3 regions of the Clostridioides sp. LIBA-7602 genome follow, and region 1 is predicted to be linked to each of the others. Evidence: riboswitches for the same ligand, from Rfam matches in the RefSeq annotation. Region 1 holds a riboswitch; each other region holds the start of a gene.
The links. Region 1 has a riboswitch for lysine ahead of ACTG45_RS17570 (aspartate-semialdehyde dehydrogenase). Riboswitches for the same ligand answer to the same signal wherever they lie in the genome.
Positions count from the first base shown of each region.

Region 2: linked by a shared signal. The riboswitch ahead of ACTG45_RS16795 (YfcC family protein) and the one ahead of ACTG45_RS17570 (aspartate-semialdehyde dehydrogenase) in region 1 are both predicted to bind lysine.
Region 3: linked by a shared signal. The riboswitch ahead of ACTG45_RS11250 (aspartate kinase) and the one ahead of ACTG45_RS17570 (aspartate-semialdehyde dehydrogenase) in region 1 are both predicted to bind lysine.

Region 1 covers NZ_CP196991.1:3,772,094-3,777,663, forward strand. The annotation lists gene ACTG45_RS17555 (N-acetyldiaminopimelate deacetylase) at 6-1,124, opposite strand; gene ACTG45_RS17560 (L-serine ammonia-lyase) at 1,330-2,523, opposite strand; gene dapA (4-hydroxy-tetrahydrodipicolinate synthase) at 2,846-3,727, shown strand; lysine riboswitch at 3,805-3,978, shown strand; gene ACTG45_RS17570 (aspartate-semialdehyde dehydrogenase) at 4,156-5,157, shown strand; gene dapA (4-hydroxy-tetrahydrodipicolinate synthase) at 5,274-5,570, shown strand, end outside.
Region 2 covers NZ_CP196991.1:3,592,622-3,598,191, reverse strand. The annotation lists gene ACTG45_RS16805 (ABC transporter ATP-binding protein) at 1-360, shown strand, start outside; gene ACTG45_RS16800 (class I SAM-dependent methyltransferase) at 487-1,305, shown strand; lysine riboswitch at 1,427-1,606, shown strand; gene ACTG45_RS16795 (YfcC family protein) at 1,754-3,145, shown strand; gene ACTG45_RS16790 (M20 family metallopeptidase) at 3,159-4,346, shown strand; gene ACTG45_RS16785 (glycerate kinase family protein) at 4,628-5,570, shown strand, end outside.
Region 3 covers NZ_CP196991.1:2,313,427-2,318,996, forward strand. The annotation lists gene ACTG45_RS11250 (aspartate kinase) at 1-937, opposite strand, end outside; lysine riboswitch at 1,019-1,187, opposite strand; gene ACTG45_RS11255 (hypothetical protein) at 1,299-1,916, opposite strand; gene ACTG45_RS11260 (hypothetical protein) at 2,087-3,787, opposite strand; gene ACTG45_RS11265 (hypothetical protein) at 4,095-4,658, opposite strand; gene ACTG45_RS11270 (hypothetical protein) at 4,819-5,532, opposite strand.

The DNA of each region.
Region 1 (5,570 bases):
ACTTCTTAATTTATAGCTTCTTTATATTTCAATAATTTTGCATAAACATTCAGTGCATTTACACATATCTTTTCATCAAAATTAAAGTTTATATTATGAAGACCATTTACAAATCCTTTTTCCTCATTTTTTGAACCTAACATAAAAAATAAACCTGGAACTTCTTTTTGATAGTAAGAAAAATCTTCTGATATCATAAGTGGCTCTAATTCCACAACAGTATCATTTCCAACAGCTGATACAAATTCTTGATATAAATCCTTGTCATTTTTAACAGCAATATAATCGTCTATGATATTTATATTAACCTTACAGTTATAAGCTACTTCAAACCCTCTAGCAAGTTCTCTAACTCTAAGTTTCATTTTCTCATACACTTCTGGGCTGAAACATCTCATAGTACCTTCCATCTTTATGTTCTCAGCTATTATATTTCTTCTAGCCCCACCTTCAATTCTACCAATAGTCAACACTGCATTGTCTATTGGACTTATATTTCTTGATACTATAGTTTGAAGTGAACTTATAAAGTTTGAAGCTACTACTATCCCATCAATCCCATTTTGTGGCATAGCACCGTGCCCACTTTTAGACACTATTTCTATGTCAATATCTCCTATTTGAGCCATAAAGTATCCTTCTCTTGTACCAACATAACCTTCAGGTAACTCTGGATATATATGAAGCCCATATATTTCATCAACATTATATTTTCTAAGCACACCTTCATTTATTAAAGCTTTTGCTCCCCCTGGCCCTTCTTCTGCTGGTTGGAATATGAATACTATATTATCATTTAGCTCTTCTTTATTGTCATTTAAATACTCAATTAACCCAAGTAATATAGTAGCATGTCCATCATGACCACATAAATGTTTTACACCCTCTTCGCTATGAAGCCCATCTATATCAGCTCTAAAAGCTATATCTTTTTTAGGTCTTTTACCTTCTATTATACCTACTATACCTGTTTCTAAATAAACTTCATATTTAATTCCCAATTTGTCAAGATAATCTCTTATGTACTTTGAAGTCTTATATTCTTTTCTTCCAATTTCTGCGATTGGGTTTAATGCCTTTCTATGTTTATAAAGTTGCTCTTGTAAATATGATGCCTCTCTCATGTAATCTCCTCCAAATTCTAATTTATTAAAAAATATTTCTATATCTCTCATAATTAAAATATTATATAACAAACTATACTAATTAAAAGTAAAAAATTAAATTTAATATAAAAATATTTTGCATTATTAAATAATTCACCATTAATAATAATTCCCCTGTTTCATAAATCAAAACAGGGGAATTATTAGTTAAAAATTTTATTTTTTAGCAAGAGAAGAAATGTTTAGCAAGTCCACCCTTAGCAGTTTCTTTATACTTATCCATCATGTCTATACCAGTTTCTTTCATTGTTTCAACAACTTGGTCTAAGGAGACAGAATGTGAGCCATCAGTTAATAATGCATAATTAGCTGCATCGTAAGCTCTTTGAGCTGCCATTGCATTTCTTTCTATACATGGAATTTGAACGTATCCATATACAGGGTCACAAGTCATTCCTAGATGATGCTCAAGTGCTATTTCTGCTGCATATTCAATGTGGTCTATAGTCCCACCTTTTAAGTATGCTACTGCCGCTGCTGCCATAGAACAAGCTGCACCAACCTCACCTTGACACCCTACCTCTGCTCCAGATATTGATGCATTAGTTTTTATTATATTTCCTATTATCCCAGCTACAAGTAGAGCTTCGATTATTTTTTCGTCATCATACTTATAAAAATCTTGCATTGCAAAGAATATTCCTGGAATTACACCAGCAGAACCACAAGTTGGTGCTGTAACTATTATATTACCAGAAGCATTTTGCTCTGACGCTGCCAGTGCATATGCGTATACAAGCGTTGAGAAATTCTTATCTTTTTGGTATGCATTATAAAATGTACTTGCTCTTCTTTTTAATAATAGTTTACCTGGTATTATCTCATCTGTGCTTAGTCCATCATCAATAGATTTTCTCATAGCATCTTTTATAGTTGTTATATAATCTTTTATGTCTTTTGGTTCACATTCCAACACAAAATCTACTAAAGTCTTATTATTTTCCTTACACCATTTTACTATTTCATCCATAGTATCTAGGTGATATATACTGTTACTTTTGCTATTTCTCTGACCTTCTTCTGCTATAGTTCCTCCACCTACAGAGTATACAGTCCATTCAGCTGTTACATTTCCTTCTTTATCTAAAGCTTCAAACTTCATTCCATTTGGGTGAAAATCTTTTATAATATCTTCTTCCCAAACAATTTCAACTTTTTTAGGTGCTATAGTTTTTTCAATTATATAGTCAGTTAAGTGACCTTTTCCTGTAGCTGCCAAACTACCATATAATATTGCTCTAAAACTTTCTGCATCTGGGTTTTCATTTTTAAATCTTTCTGCTGCTCTTTGTGGCCCCATAGTATGAGAACTTGAAGGCCCACTTCCTATTTTAAAAAGTTCCTTTAAAGTATCCATATTATTCCTCCTAAATTTTCCGTATTATTACTTATTATTAGATTTTACGCACATATTTATTATAACCTAAATATATTAATTATTAGTTATTAAATTCGCATAAAATTTATTTTTTATTTCCATTTTGGTATATTTTATTAAATTAATATGCATATTTTGAGAATAAAACATTTATTTCAAATTTTTGTAATATTAATATAATATAAATATCTTATTTAAACAGTTAAGATATTAACTATACCTATTAAAATTAATTAATTTGTACTATAATTATTATTGTACTTAAAAAATTAAATTTAGATAAAAAAGGAGATTTGATTATATGTTATTTAAAGGTTCTGCTGTTGCTTTAGTTACCCCATTTACAGAGGATAATAATGTCAACTTTGAAAAATTAGGTGAATTAATCGAATACCACATTGAGAATGACACAGATGCACTAGTTGTTTGTGGAACAACAGGTGAGGCAACTACTATGAGTGAATCTGAAATTTTTGCTGTAATAAAATATACAGTTGAAAAAGTTAACAAAAGAATACCTGTTATAGCAGGTACTGGTTCAAACAATACTATGTTGTCTGTTCATATGAGTCAAGAAGCTGAAAAATTAGGAGTGGATGGTCTTTTAATAATAACTCCTTACTATAATAAGACTAATGAAAAAGGTCTTAAACTTCACTTTGAAACAATAGCAAATAGCGTTAAGTTACCAATTATTTTATATAATGTACCTGGAAGAACTAAAGTAAATATAAAGCCATCTGTTGTGGCTGAACTTGCTAAGATAGATAATATAGTTGCTGTTAAAGAAGCAAGTGGAGATTTAGCTCAAGTTGCAGAAATAGCTAAATTAGTACCTAAAGACTTTGCTATATACTCCGGTAACGATGATACTATCTTACCACTATTATCATTAGGTGGAAGTGGTGTTATCTCTGTACTTGCTAACATATGTCCTAAAGAAACACATGATTTAGTAACTAAATTCTTTGAAGGTGATATTGAAGGCTCAAAAAAATTACAACTTGATATGGATGCTTTAATTGCTGCCTTATTTATAGAAGTAAATCCAGTGCCAGTTAAAACTGCCATGAATATTTTAGGTTTTAATGTTGGAGATTTAAGACTTCCTCTAGCTGAAATGGAAGAAACTAATCTAAATGTATTAAAACAAGAAATGACAAATTTTGGATTTAAATTTTAGCAATATTTATATAAATAAGTTGATTTTTTCTTAAATATGTATTATTATTAGAATAATCAAATTTTAATATCCTATTAACCTAGGGTAGAGGTAGCTGTAACTAAGAGTATCCAATAGTAGCTGGCAGGCGTTAATGATTGGAAAAAGGATTTACAGCCGAAGAAAATATTTCTTGCAATTATATTTTCTGGGATTACACATAACATGTGTAATACTGTCACTTATATTATGAGTGATGAGCTACAGGGTTTACTTTGAGTGATAAATTAGACGTACAAAGTATACCTTTGTACGTTTTTTGTATATAATTAAAGTTGTTAATATAATATTAAAGTTTTTGGATATATAAAAATATTAACATATCTTACTTGTATAACTAAAATCAAATAAAATAATGTTTTAATAATTTAAAATTGGGGTGAATTTATATGAAAAAAGTAAATGTAGCGATAGTTGGTGCTACTGGAATGGTAGGTAGAACATTTTTAAAAGTATTAGAAGAAAGAAATTTTCCAATAGAAAATCTATTTTTATTCTCATCTTCTAAATCAGCTGGTTCTAAAGTAGTATTTGGTGGTAAAGAATATATAGTAGAAGAATTGAAGGAAACTTCATTTACTGATAGAGGTATACAAATAGCATTATTCTCTGCTGGAGGAAGTATTAGTGAAAAGTATGCTCCAATAGCAGCATCAAATGGAATCTTAGTAGTAGATAACTCTAGTCACTGGAGAATGGACCCAGATGTGCCTTTAGTAGTTCCTGAGGTAAATCCAGAAGCAATAAAAGAACACAAAGGCATAATAGCTAATCCTAACTGCTCTACTATACAAGCTATGGTTCCTCTTAAAGCACTTGATGATAAGTACAAAATTAAGAGAGTAGTATACTCTACTTACCAAGCTGTATCTGGTTCTGGTGTTAAAGGAGTTGAGGATTTAGAGCAAGGAATGAATGGTAATCCTACTGGATTCTACCCTCATCAAATCTCTTACAATTGTCTTCCTCATATAGATTCATTTACTGAAAATGGATATACTAAGGAAGAAATGAAAATGGTAAATGAAACTATGAAAATACTTGATAACTATGACTTAAAAATAACTGCAACTACTGTAAGGGTTCCAGTAAGAAATGGTCACAGTGAATCTATAAATGTTGAATTTAACAATCCATTTGAGTTAGAAGATTTGGTAAAAACACTTGAAGAAGCTCCAGGTGTTGTAGTAGTTGATAATCCTGCTAAGAATGAATATCCAACTGCTGTAGAATTTGACAATAGAGATGAAGTATTTGTTGGAAGAATAAGAAGAGACTTTAGTGTTGATAATGGTGTAAATCTTTGGGTTGTTGCTGATAATATAAGAAAAGGTGCTGCAACTAATGCAATTCAAATAGCTGAAATGGCTTTATCATACGATTTAGTATAATATGCAAAATTGTATAAATATATAATTTTGTAAAATATTAATAATAACACAAAAACAAGCATTAGAAGTAACTGTAATATAAAACACAAAAATAAAAAAGAGGGGATTGATTTTATATGATATTTAAAGGTTCTGCTGTTGCTCTAGTTACACCATTTACAAAGGATAACAAAGTTGATTTTGACAAATTAGGCGAATTGGTTGAATACCAAATAGCTAATGGTACTGATGCTATAGTATCTTGTGGTACTACTGGTGAAGCTAATACTATGACTGATGAAGAACAACTTGCTACTATTAAGTATGTTGTAGAAAAAGTTAATAAAAGAGTTCCTGTTATAGCTGGAAGTGGTTCTAATGATACTATGCACTCAGTTAATCTAAGCCAAGAAGCTGAAAAATTAGGAGTAGAT
Region 2 (5,570 bases), 180 kb from region 1:
ATCAGCGAGGAAATCTTAACTAGATACCCATATCAAGTCAGTGGAGGACAAATACAAAGAGTTGCTTTAGCCAGAGTCCTTTTATTAAAGCCTAAATTTATAATATTGGATGAGCCTACATCAATGTTAGATGTATCTGTACAAGCTCAAGTTGTACAAGTTCTGAAAAAAGCTCAAAAACAATTTAATATAACCTATTTATTTATATCTCATGATATAGACTTAGTAAAGGAATTTAGTGATGAAATTGCAGTTATGTTAAATGGTAAGATAGTTGAAATTATAGGTTCCAAAGAATTATATAAAAGTGCAAAGCATACTTACACTAAAGAGCTTATTGAGAATTTTATTAATTTTTAGAGCAGAGTAATCAATTATTTAGTTAAGCACTTAATTAATATAGCATTAATTTAGTAAAAGTGGTTTACTTTGATTATGGAAAATGATAAGTCTCAACCTTAACATTTTTAGAAAGGAAGATTAATCATGTATTATAAAGATATAGATTTCGAAAAAAAATGGCATGAGTATATTGAAAATAAAGAAGGATATGCAAAGGAAAGAGCATTTGATGATGAGGTGGAAAGACTATTTTTTAAAAAATTATCTCATAAGTATGATGATAATCCAACACTTTATGATTATTCAAAAGAAGTATTTGATTTTATTGATAAATTAATAGATGAAGGAAAAAATCTTATAGAAATTGGTGCAGGTACAGGTAAATTTACTATACCACTTTCTAAAAAATGCAAGGTCGTAACTGCTAATGATTTTTCAAGGGATATGCTTGATGTACTTGGACAAAAGATTAGGGAACATAATATAACTAATATAAACACAGTACAAGGTAAGTGGGAAGATGTCAATATTGAGTGCAGTGACTACATTTTATCTGTGAATTCACTTTATAGAATTTGGAATATTAAAGATGCCTTGAATAAAATGAATAAGTTGGCTAAAGAAAAAGTAATTATAGTAAGGACTATTCAAAAGCCATTATTCAATGACTTGTATATTGATTTAGGGGAGAAAGATAGAACCTGCCCAGATTATATATATATTCCAAATATACTACATTCTTTGAATATATGTGCAGACACAAAGTTTATTGATGTAGAAAATGAAATTGAATTTGATAGCATAGAAGATATACATCTTAAAATGGAAACTGAATTAAATAAAAAGATTAATTTTGGTGAAGTGGTAGATAAATATATAGATAATATAGAAAAAAGAGAAGATAAATATATTTTTAAACATAAAACTAAAGTTATAATTATATACTGGAATAGTATAAATTAAACTTGTCAATGTCATTAAATGTAAGTATTATTATATTGAAAATATTTACAATCTCGACATATTATGCTACAATTATTTACAATAAATAAAATTTAATAAGCATTACCTCATCTAATAAAAAGATTGAGGTAGAGGTTGCATTTACTAAGATTAATATTGAAGAGGTCGGAAACCAATGAAGCAATATAAAAGGAGTAAGTGCCGAAGTGCTAGTGTCCAAAGCTAGTGCTGGGACTGTATTTAATAAGTACAGTACTGTCATCAAAATCAGCCCGAATTTTGATGGAGAGCTATCTTAGATAAGATAAAGGGAAGATGTAGGTATGTTGTATTTAGCACATTTAGCTCAACATGTATCCATGTTGAGCTTTTTTACATCTATGCAAAATAGGATAGAAAAGGGATGCAATAATAAAATATTTTAATTTAAAAAGTGGGGAGATTACAAATGAGCAGTTTAAAAAAGAAGAGGTTTAGTATGCCACAGACACTTACTATAATATTCTTATTAATAGTGGTAATGGCAGTTCTTACTTGGATAGTACCAAGTGGAAATTTTGAAAGGGTAGATATAGATGGAAGGTCAGTTGTTGTAGCTGGAACTTATGAAAAAGCACCATCAAATCCACAAGGTGTTACTGATGTATTTTCAGCTCCTATAAAGGGATTTATAGATGCAGCTGAAGTAGTTGGATTTGTTTTGATAGTTGGAGGAGCTTTTGGAATAGTTAACAAAACAGGTGCAATAGAAGCCATTATAGCACACACTGTAAATAAAATGAAGAAGTTTCAATTTTTAATAATACCTATATCAATGATTTTGTTTGGTCTTGGTGGTACAACTTTTGGAATGAGTGAAGAAACATTACCTTTTTATATGATATTTATTCCACTTATGACCAGCATGGGATATGATTCATTAACTGCGGTGGCAACAGTGTTTATAGGAGCAACAGCTGGATTTGGAGCGGCAACTACTAATCCTTTCTCTGTAGGAATAGCACAGGCATTGTCACAAATAACACCAGGTTCTGGAATAGAGTTTAGAGTTGTTATGTTTATAATATATATGGCTATATCCATAGGATTTGTTATGATGTATGCCAATAGAGTTAAAAAAGACCCTAAAAAGTCTTTAGTACACGATATATCACTAAATCAAGAATCAATGACTAATACTGATACAAACATAAAAGAATTTACAAAAAGAGAAGCCATGGTAATAGCAATTTTCGTAATAGGTATGGCAATTATGATATTTGGAGTTTTAAGGTTAGGATGGTATATAACTGAGATTGCAATGATATTTACAGCAATAGGTATAATATCAGGAATAGCGTCAGGGCTTAAACAAGATGAAATAGTTAATTCATTTATAAGTGGAGCAGGAGATTTAATGACAGCTGGGTTATGTATAGCATTTGCACGTGGAATCGTAATAATAGCAGAAAATGGATTTATAATAGATACAATTTTAAATTCTGCAGCAAATTTATTAAATGGACTACCAAAAACTATATTTATAAATTTAACTTTCTTGATAGAAGGTTTAATAGCATTTTTAATACCATCAGCATCAGGACTTGCATCACTTACAATACCTGTACTTGCACCACTTGGAGACTTAGTTGATGTATCTAGACAAATGATAGTTACAGCTTATCAATTTGGTATAGGTGTAACTAACCTAATAACACCTACATCAGGTGTTTTAATGGGAGCACTAGCAGTAGCTAATATTCCTTGGTCAAAGTGGGTTAGATTCGTAGTTCCTCTAATGGTAGTATTAACAATTCTTGTAATGGTATTCTTGACAATAGGATTATATCTAGGATTCTAATAGGAGGTAAGTTATGATAGAGAGTGTAAAGAAAAGAGCTTATGAGATAGAGGATGAACTTGGAAAAGAAATTGAAGAAGTATGTGATTTTATATTCAATAACCCAGAACTAGGCGAAGAAGAATATATATCATCAAAGTACTTAGTAGAGAAAATGAAGGAATATGGATTTGATACAACTTATCCGTACTGCAATATGGATACTGCTTTTAGAGCAGAATTAGGAGATAGTGATGGTCCTACTATAGCATTTTTAGCTGAGTATGATGCACTTCCTGGATATGGAGAAGATAAAGAGCCAGGTCATGCTTGTGGACACAACTGGATTGCGGCATCTACACTAGGAGCCTGTATAGTATTAAGTAAGTTAAAAGAACATTTTAAAGGAAAAATTGTATTAATAGGGACACCAGCTGAAGAAACAACAGGAGGAAAATGTGACTTAGTTAAAGCAGGAGCTTTTGACGATGTTGATGTAAGCTATCAGATGCATATAGAAGCGTTCAATAATATAAACTGCAAGGCTTTGGCAATAGATTCATTAGAGTTTAGTTTTGAAGGGGTATCAGCACATGCAGCTAGTCATCCTCATATGGGAGTTAATGCATTGGATGCAGTGCAACTTACTTTTGCTGGAATAAACGCTTTAAGACAACATGTAAAATCAGATGTTAGAATACATGGTATAGTTTCAAATGGAGGAGAAGCCCCAAATATAGTTCCAGAAAAAGCAGCTTGTAAGTTTTTTGTAAGAGCTGCTGAAAGAAGTTATTTAGATGAAGTAACTAAAAAAGTTATAAACTGTGCAAAAGGAGCAGAGTTAATGACAGGAGCTAAACTTTCTTATAGATATTTTGAAAATTCTTTTGACAATATAATAAACAATAAAGTACTTCAAAGGATAACAAAAAACAATTTAATCGAAGCAGGTATAACAGATATACTAGAAGGGAAAGATGGGCCAGTAGGTTCTACAGATATAGGTAATGTAAGTCAAGTTTGTCCTACTATGTATACAGAAATAGCTTTAGATATAAATCCAATGGTATATGTTCATGAAAAAGAGTTTCTAAATTATGCAAATTCTGAGGAAGCTTATGATAAACTTCATAAATCAGTAAAGGCAATGGTGGGCTGTGCATTGGAGATTTATCTGGAAGATGGGCTACTTGATGAGATTAAGAAAAATCACTTAAATTAATTTAAATTGAAAATAAAACAAAGAGGTATTACCTAAAAATTGGTAATACCTTTTTTATATGATGGAAGTGAAGGCTTGCTATAACCAATTTGGGTGTATAAAGAGAAACATGTATGATAATAATTACGTAAATAGTTCTACAAACGAAAATCTATTTAATATATATTTGTATTTTTACAAAATAAAAATAAGATAAATAGTATATGTTATATACAAAGAAAGATGTAGGGTATAAAATAAAAATGAAATTATTCTTATAATAAAATAAGGAGTAGATAAATATGAAAATATTAATCTCTATAGATTCCTTGAAAGGAAGCTTATCTTCAATAGAGGCAGCGAATGCAATAAAAAAAGGAATATTAAAAGTTAAAAAAGATGCAGAAGTAAAGATATTACCACTTGCAGATGGTGGAGAAGGAACAGTAGATGCTTTAGTTCAAGGAATGAATGGTGAAAAAGAAATCATAGAAGTTACTGGTCCAATAGTTAAAAAAGTAAATGCAACATATGGATTATTAAAAGAGACAAATACAGCAATAATAGAAATAGCTCAAGCATCAGGACTGACATTGGTTCCAATTGAACTTAGAAATCCTTTATACACTACAACTTATGGTGTTGGAGAAATAATAAAGGAAGCAATAAATAAGGGATGTAGAAACTTTATAGTAGGTTTAGGAGGAAGTGCCACCAATGATGCTGGAGTAGGTATGCTTCAAGCCTTAGGATTTGAGTTTTATGATGAAAATAACAAACTAGTAGGATTAGGTGGAAAAGTTTTAAATGAAATAAGACATATAAAAATAGATAATAGATTAAAAGTACTAGATGAATGTAATTTTAAAATAGCTTGTGATGTAAACAATTCACTGTTTGGGAAAAATGGAGCTGTACATATATATGGCTCTCAAAAAGGTGCAACAGCAGAAATAATTGAAGAGTTAGATAATGGGCTTAGAAACTTTGCTAATGTAGTCAAAAATGATTTAGACAAAGATATAGCAAATGTGGAAGGGGTAGGAGCAGCAGGAGGGCTGGGTTTTGCGTTTTTAGCATTTTTAAATTCAAAGTTAGAATCTGGAATAAAAATAATATTAGAAGAGATTAAATTAGAGGAAGAGTTAAAAGGTGTAGACTTTGTTATAACTGGAGAAGGTAGATTGGATAATCAAACTGCTATGGGAAAGGCACCAATAGGAGTTGCAAAATTAGCTAAAAAAT
Region 3 (5,570 bases), 1.5 Mb from region 1:
CTAGTTCTTCTTTTGGAACTGTAAATGATACACTTATCTTATCTAAAATAGGTGCAGTTTGACTTATCATATCTACACTTATTCCAATAGTTGCTATATCTTCAAATAAACTAGATATATTTTCTGCTTTAAAATCTTTTATTGTTATAGAACTATCATCATCACTAGTAGCTAATCCTGTTATTACTTTATCCTCTAATTTCATGTCTTTTCCCCCTCTTATATATGTTCCTTTTACTGTACCACATGTACGTCCAACATAAATTTCAACACCATATTTTTGTGCAAGTTCTATACTTCTTGAGTGCATTACTTGTGCCCCTAAACTTGCTAATTCAAGCATTTCTTCATATTCAATCTCATCAAGTTTACTAGCTTTTGAATATTTTCTTGGGTCTGTAAAATAGATTCCATCAACATCTGTATATATCTCACATTTTCCATTTAATTTGACTGCAAGAGCTACAGCAGATGTATCTGAACCACCTCTTCCAAGAGTAGTTACATCACCATCTTCATTGATTCCTTGAAATCCAGTTACTATTACGACATTTCCTTCATCTAAACTATTTTTAATTCTATTTACATTTATATCATCAATTTGAGACTTTCCATGAAGACCACTTGTTTTTATATTTAATTGATAAGCATTATAACTTACAGCCTTACATCCAAGTGCATTTAATGCTATTGATAATAAAGAAGCTGAAATCATTTCTCCAGTAGACATCAATGCATCCAATTCTCTTTTACTAGGTTCATTACTCAATTCTTTAGCCAATTTTATATATTCATCAGTAGATTTACCCATGGCAGATACAACTATCACCATTTGTGGATTTTCTTTTCTTCGTTCTATTATATTTTCTGCAATTGATTTTATTTTATCAGTATCTGCTACTGAACTTCCACCATATTTTTGAACAATTATACTCATGCTTTTTCCCCCTCAAGTTAAATTTTGATAAATAAAAACGCCCAAAGGTATACTTTGGACGTGTAAATCTCATAGACCAAGTAACCTTGTAGCTCACCACTTTAAAAGTGACAGCCTTATACATATTATGCATAAGTCCAGAAAATCCGTCCGTCAACAAATTTTCTTCGGCTATAGACCCTTTCATCAATCATCAACACTTACCAGCTCTTATTGAATACTATTGAATATAGCTACCTCTACCCTAGGCTCATTATTTTTTAATTAATTTATTAATATAGTTTTATCACATTCTATATAATATTGCAACAATTATTTTACAAAATGTGGCAAATCCATAGTCTTCTTTTTTAAAATTAGCTTATATACAATTAAATAGTTTATTTAACCCTAAATCTATAAAATTTATGCTATACTCATTATCGTATCTCTCTAAGTCATTTAATTCAGATAGATTATCTGGCGTAACTACCAAAACGTTTGGCACTTTAAAAAATGGAATTGTAGATTTATCTATCTTTCTAGAAAGATTTTCATATTTAGAAATATCTATTTCATTATCTAAATCAACATCTACTAAAACTTGTTTTATATTACCAAATTGGTCTGTATATTCAATAAATAAATCATATTTCATATCATCCACACTAACATTTCGGTAGAATCTTTTTACATCACAACCTGCAGTATTGATTCTAACAACTAATTCTGACCCTACTAGAGCCTTTATTAAATCATCTCCCTTAAAAAGTTTACTACCATTTAAATAGTATACATATGAGAGGTCTTTATAATTATAATAATCCACATCACAAGGATATTTTTTTAATGTATACTCACTACACATTTTTCTCAAAGTTTTTTTAAAGTTTTTTTTATTATATCTCTTTTGGTCTCCATAAATCTTTCTAAATTGAGCTTCTGTAACACATCTAACCCTGCTAATTAAAAGCAATATCTCTTTTTCCATATTTGTCATAGTACATTCTCCTTGAAGTATTATTTGCAAAGTTGTACTAATATTATATTAATTTTATGACATTAAATTTACAAAGAATTGAAATAAAATAGCTAGTTTTTATAAAAATAAATTTTATAAAAACTAGCTATTAACATATTAAATACTATTTTCAGACTTTTTAAGTTAAACTATACATTCTCTTGATTTCCAGAATCTTGAGAGTTTGTATTTTCGTCAGTTCCTGTTCCCTCTTTTGCTTTTTTGTCTTCAAAGTTTGCAATATTTAGGTTATCAAATTCTGACATTTCAATTACACCAGATGCTTCTTTTGAATACGATATTTTAACTTTATCTCCAACTTGAGTCAATGGCAATTCACTAGACACTTTTGAAGTGGCCTTGAATATTATTTCTTTATTTGAATCTAAAGTTACATAATAATTAGTATTTCCGCCTCGTACATCTGGGCTTATTCTCGTTACTGTACCTTCTATGACTTCGTCTTTTAAGTCATTATCAAGTTTTAAATCATTTCCCTTAGACTCTAATGAATCTTTATAGTTTCTTAATGCTTCGTTTTTATCTTCACCTATACCAAGCACATTATAATCTTCAACAGATACAAATGCAACTCTTTTTACAAGACCAGCCTTATCTTTTAATGATGATACATATGTTGGCTGACCTAATATATTATACATTACAGGGAATGTTGCTTCATAATTTTTTTCTTGAACATTACCCTCAGCTGATTTCATCGCAGCTGTCTCAGTAGCTCCTGGTTGTTTATATAATCTAGCTTCTTTTGTTCTAGAGTCAACTAACATAAATCCAATTGTAGATTCATCTCCACCAGAAGATGTTATACCTGTATACCAATAAGACCTATTATCATTTCCATAAACTAGTGATGTTCCTTCTGTTGGTACTAATACTCCTTTTTCTGATATAACAGAATTTAAAAATCCATTAACATAAACACCCCAGTCTTTAATCTGGTCTGTTATAAATTCTTGTGGCTGGATTCTATCTACCCATTTAGGTGTATTCTTAACATTATAAACATTTATTTTTCCAGTTTCTGCGTCAACAGTGGCTATTCCTGTAGCATTTGCTCCTCCATAACCAATTTTATGCTCATATAAACTTACAACCCAATAAGGCTTCCCTTCATCATTTATTTCAAGGGTAAAATCTGTCATACCGACATTTACAATACCATGTATATATAAATGTCTTTGTAAATCTTGATGTAAGTAAGCTTCTGGTTGGTATACTATCTTTATTGGCTTTCCATCTATTTCTTGAACTAATTGAACATCTTGAGGATTACTTGCGGATACTTTTACATAACCACTTGTACCACTTAAAGATGTCACCCATTTAATTATGTCTCTATGAACAAGAGGTGCTACCCAGTACAACTCTCCATCCACATTTTGTATATGGAATTTTCCTAATTTTGACACACTACCTATAGCTGGAACTTCTCCAAGCTTTTTATCACCCAATTTCATGGCCATATCTTCATCTACAAGACGAATGTCATTTACACTAACAGGACTAATATCATCAGTAAATTTACTTTCAGTCACTTTTCCTAATAGTTCTTTATATGCCTTTGCATGAAACACAGGTGTAGAGGCTATAAAAGGTACAACTACAATATACACAAGTAAAGCTATTGCTATTGAAAAATTATATTTGGCAAGTTTAGATGTTCTTTCATTTCTATCCAACATCATATCCAATATTCCTGCCACAACAAAGAAAATTATTCCTACTGAAAATAAAGATGTGAAATCTAATCTAAGTACAGGTAATTTAATAAATGCATAAATTACTACAATTATTAGTGCAACTCCATATGTTTTAAGATATCGTTTCATTTAATACTCCTCTCTACAAAATGTTATTATTACTATTATATCCATATATTTACAAAAAATAAATATTTATCATATTTATTTATATGTTAAGATATCTTTATACATTTATATATCTATTTTATTTAATTATATCTAATCTATATACCCCAAAAATACTATAAAAATGCAAATAATCACAGAAACTTAAAAACTGAAGAAAGTGTTTTAACTAAGATTTACGAATTCTTAATCCTCTCGAAGTTAAACTACTATCTTCAGCCTAATTATCTAGCAATAGTTTTTATATGATAAACTCTAAAATAAATTTTTAGATGTTTGCAATTTTTGATACATAAGAATGTTGTCTAGAATTATATTCTGATAATAAACCTTCATATTCCAAGGTTAGACCAGATAAATTATAAAAATCATTTGGAGTTACTTCAAATGCTTGTTTATTTAAAATGTCTATCTCACTTTTTTCTAACATATCAGCAACAAAGTTTGAACATACATATTTATATTCAGATTGTCTATAAATATTCATTGGCAAATATATCAGTGCCATTATATCATAATAGTAATCTTCTCTATAATCACTAATTAATTTTATATTTCTAAATAGACTTTCATATTGTAAATTATCTACTTCTAATGAATATACTCTACACACAGTATTTTTTCTTATAGCATATAATCCTTGATTTATATTTTCTTCAACAAATCCACCAATAAACGGATTTCTTGGATTTAATCTCCCAAAAGAATACATTGGCTTTAAATTTTCATTTAGTGATATTGACACATGTGTATACAGTTTTTTACTTATATTCCTTATTAAGTAAGATAATAAAGTTCCTGTATATGTTGTTACAATATAGACTTTATTCATCATTTCCCCCCAATCTAGTAACTAAATAATATTACATACTTATAACTTAATATCATAAAATATTCTAACATAATAAATGTTATTTTACAAATTTTGATTTTAAAGTACTTCAATATTATATAAAATATAATAAAAATATAAATATAAGTTTTCTATATTTTTAACCAACAGCTGTTTTCTTTAAATTAATTAAATGATTTAGTATATCTTGAGCCTTTCCAGAATCTTTCAAATACCCTAATGCCCCATTTATTTGTGATTTCAAATCTATTTCTACTTCCATATCTAAGTCAATATTTCCTTTTTTTATAGATATATTTTTAAGAGTCACTGGATAAAGATAACTTTTTTCTAAAGTAATCTTATTTCCATTAACTTCAAATGGAACTTTTTTATTATAGTTACTTAATATTTTTTCTAACATCTTATCACTTATCTTGAATCTACCAAGTTTCACATTTTCAAGACTCACAATTAGATTTTCTCCTTTTAAAGTAGGTCTTAACTCAAGCTCATATTGGCTATTTATTAATCCAAGTACCTTATATGGTCCTGCTACTTTTATTTTTCCATCTTTCATTTCAACAAAATTATTTTCAAGCTCTTTAATCCCATGCTTTTGCATTAATGTATATATTAAATTTCTAAACTCATCCTCTGAAACAGACACTTTTCCAACCATTCTAAGTGGATTTTTTACTACCTCCATGGAATTTATATATGAACCTTTTGACAAGTATTCTTCATCTATAATTTCATTATTTTGTGAACTAACATCATATCTCTCTTTTGGTGTCAAGATGTATACAACAATACCTATAAACACTAAAGCAATAACAAGCAAACTCAATAAAATTTTTGCAACCTTTCCCATAATCGTCTCCTTTACAAATCTGTCAACAGATTTAAAAT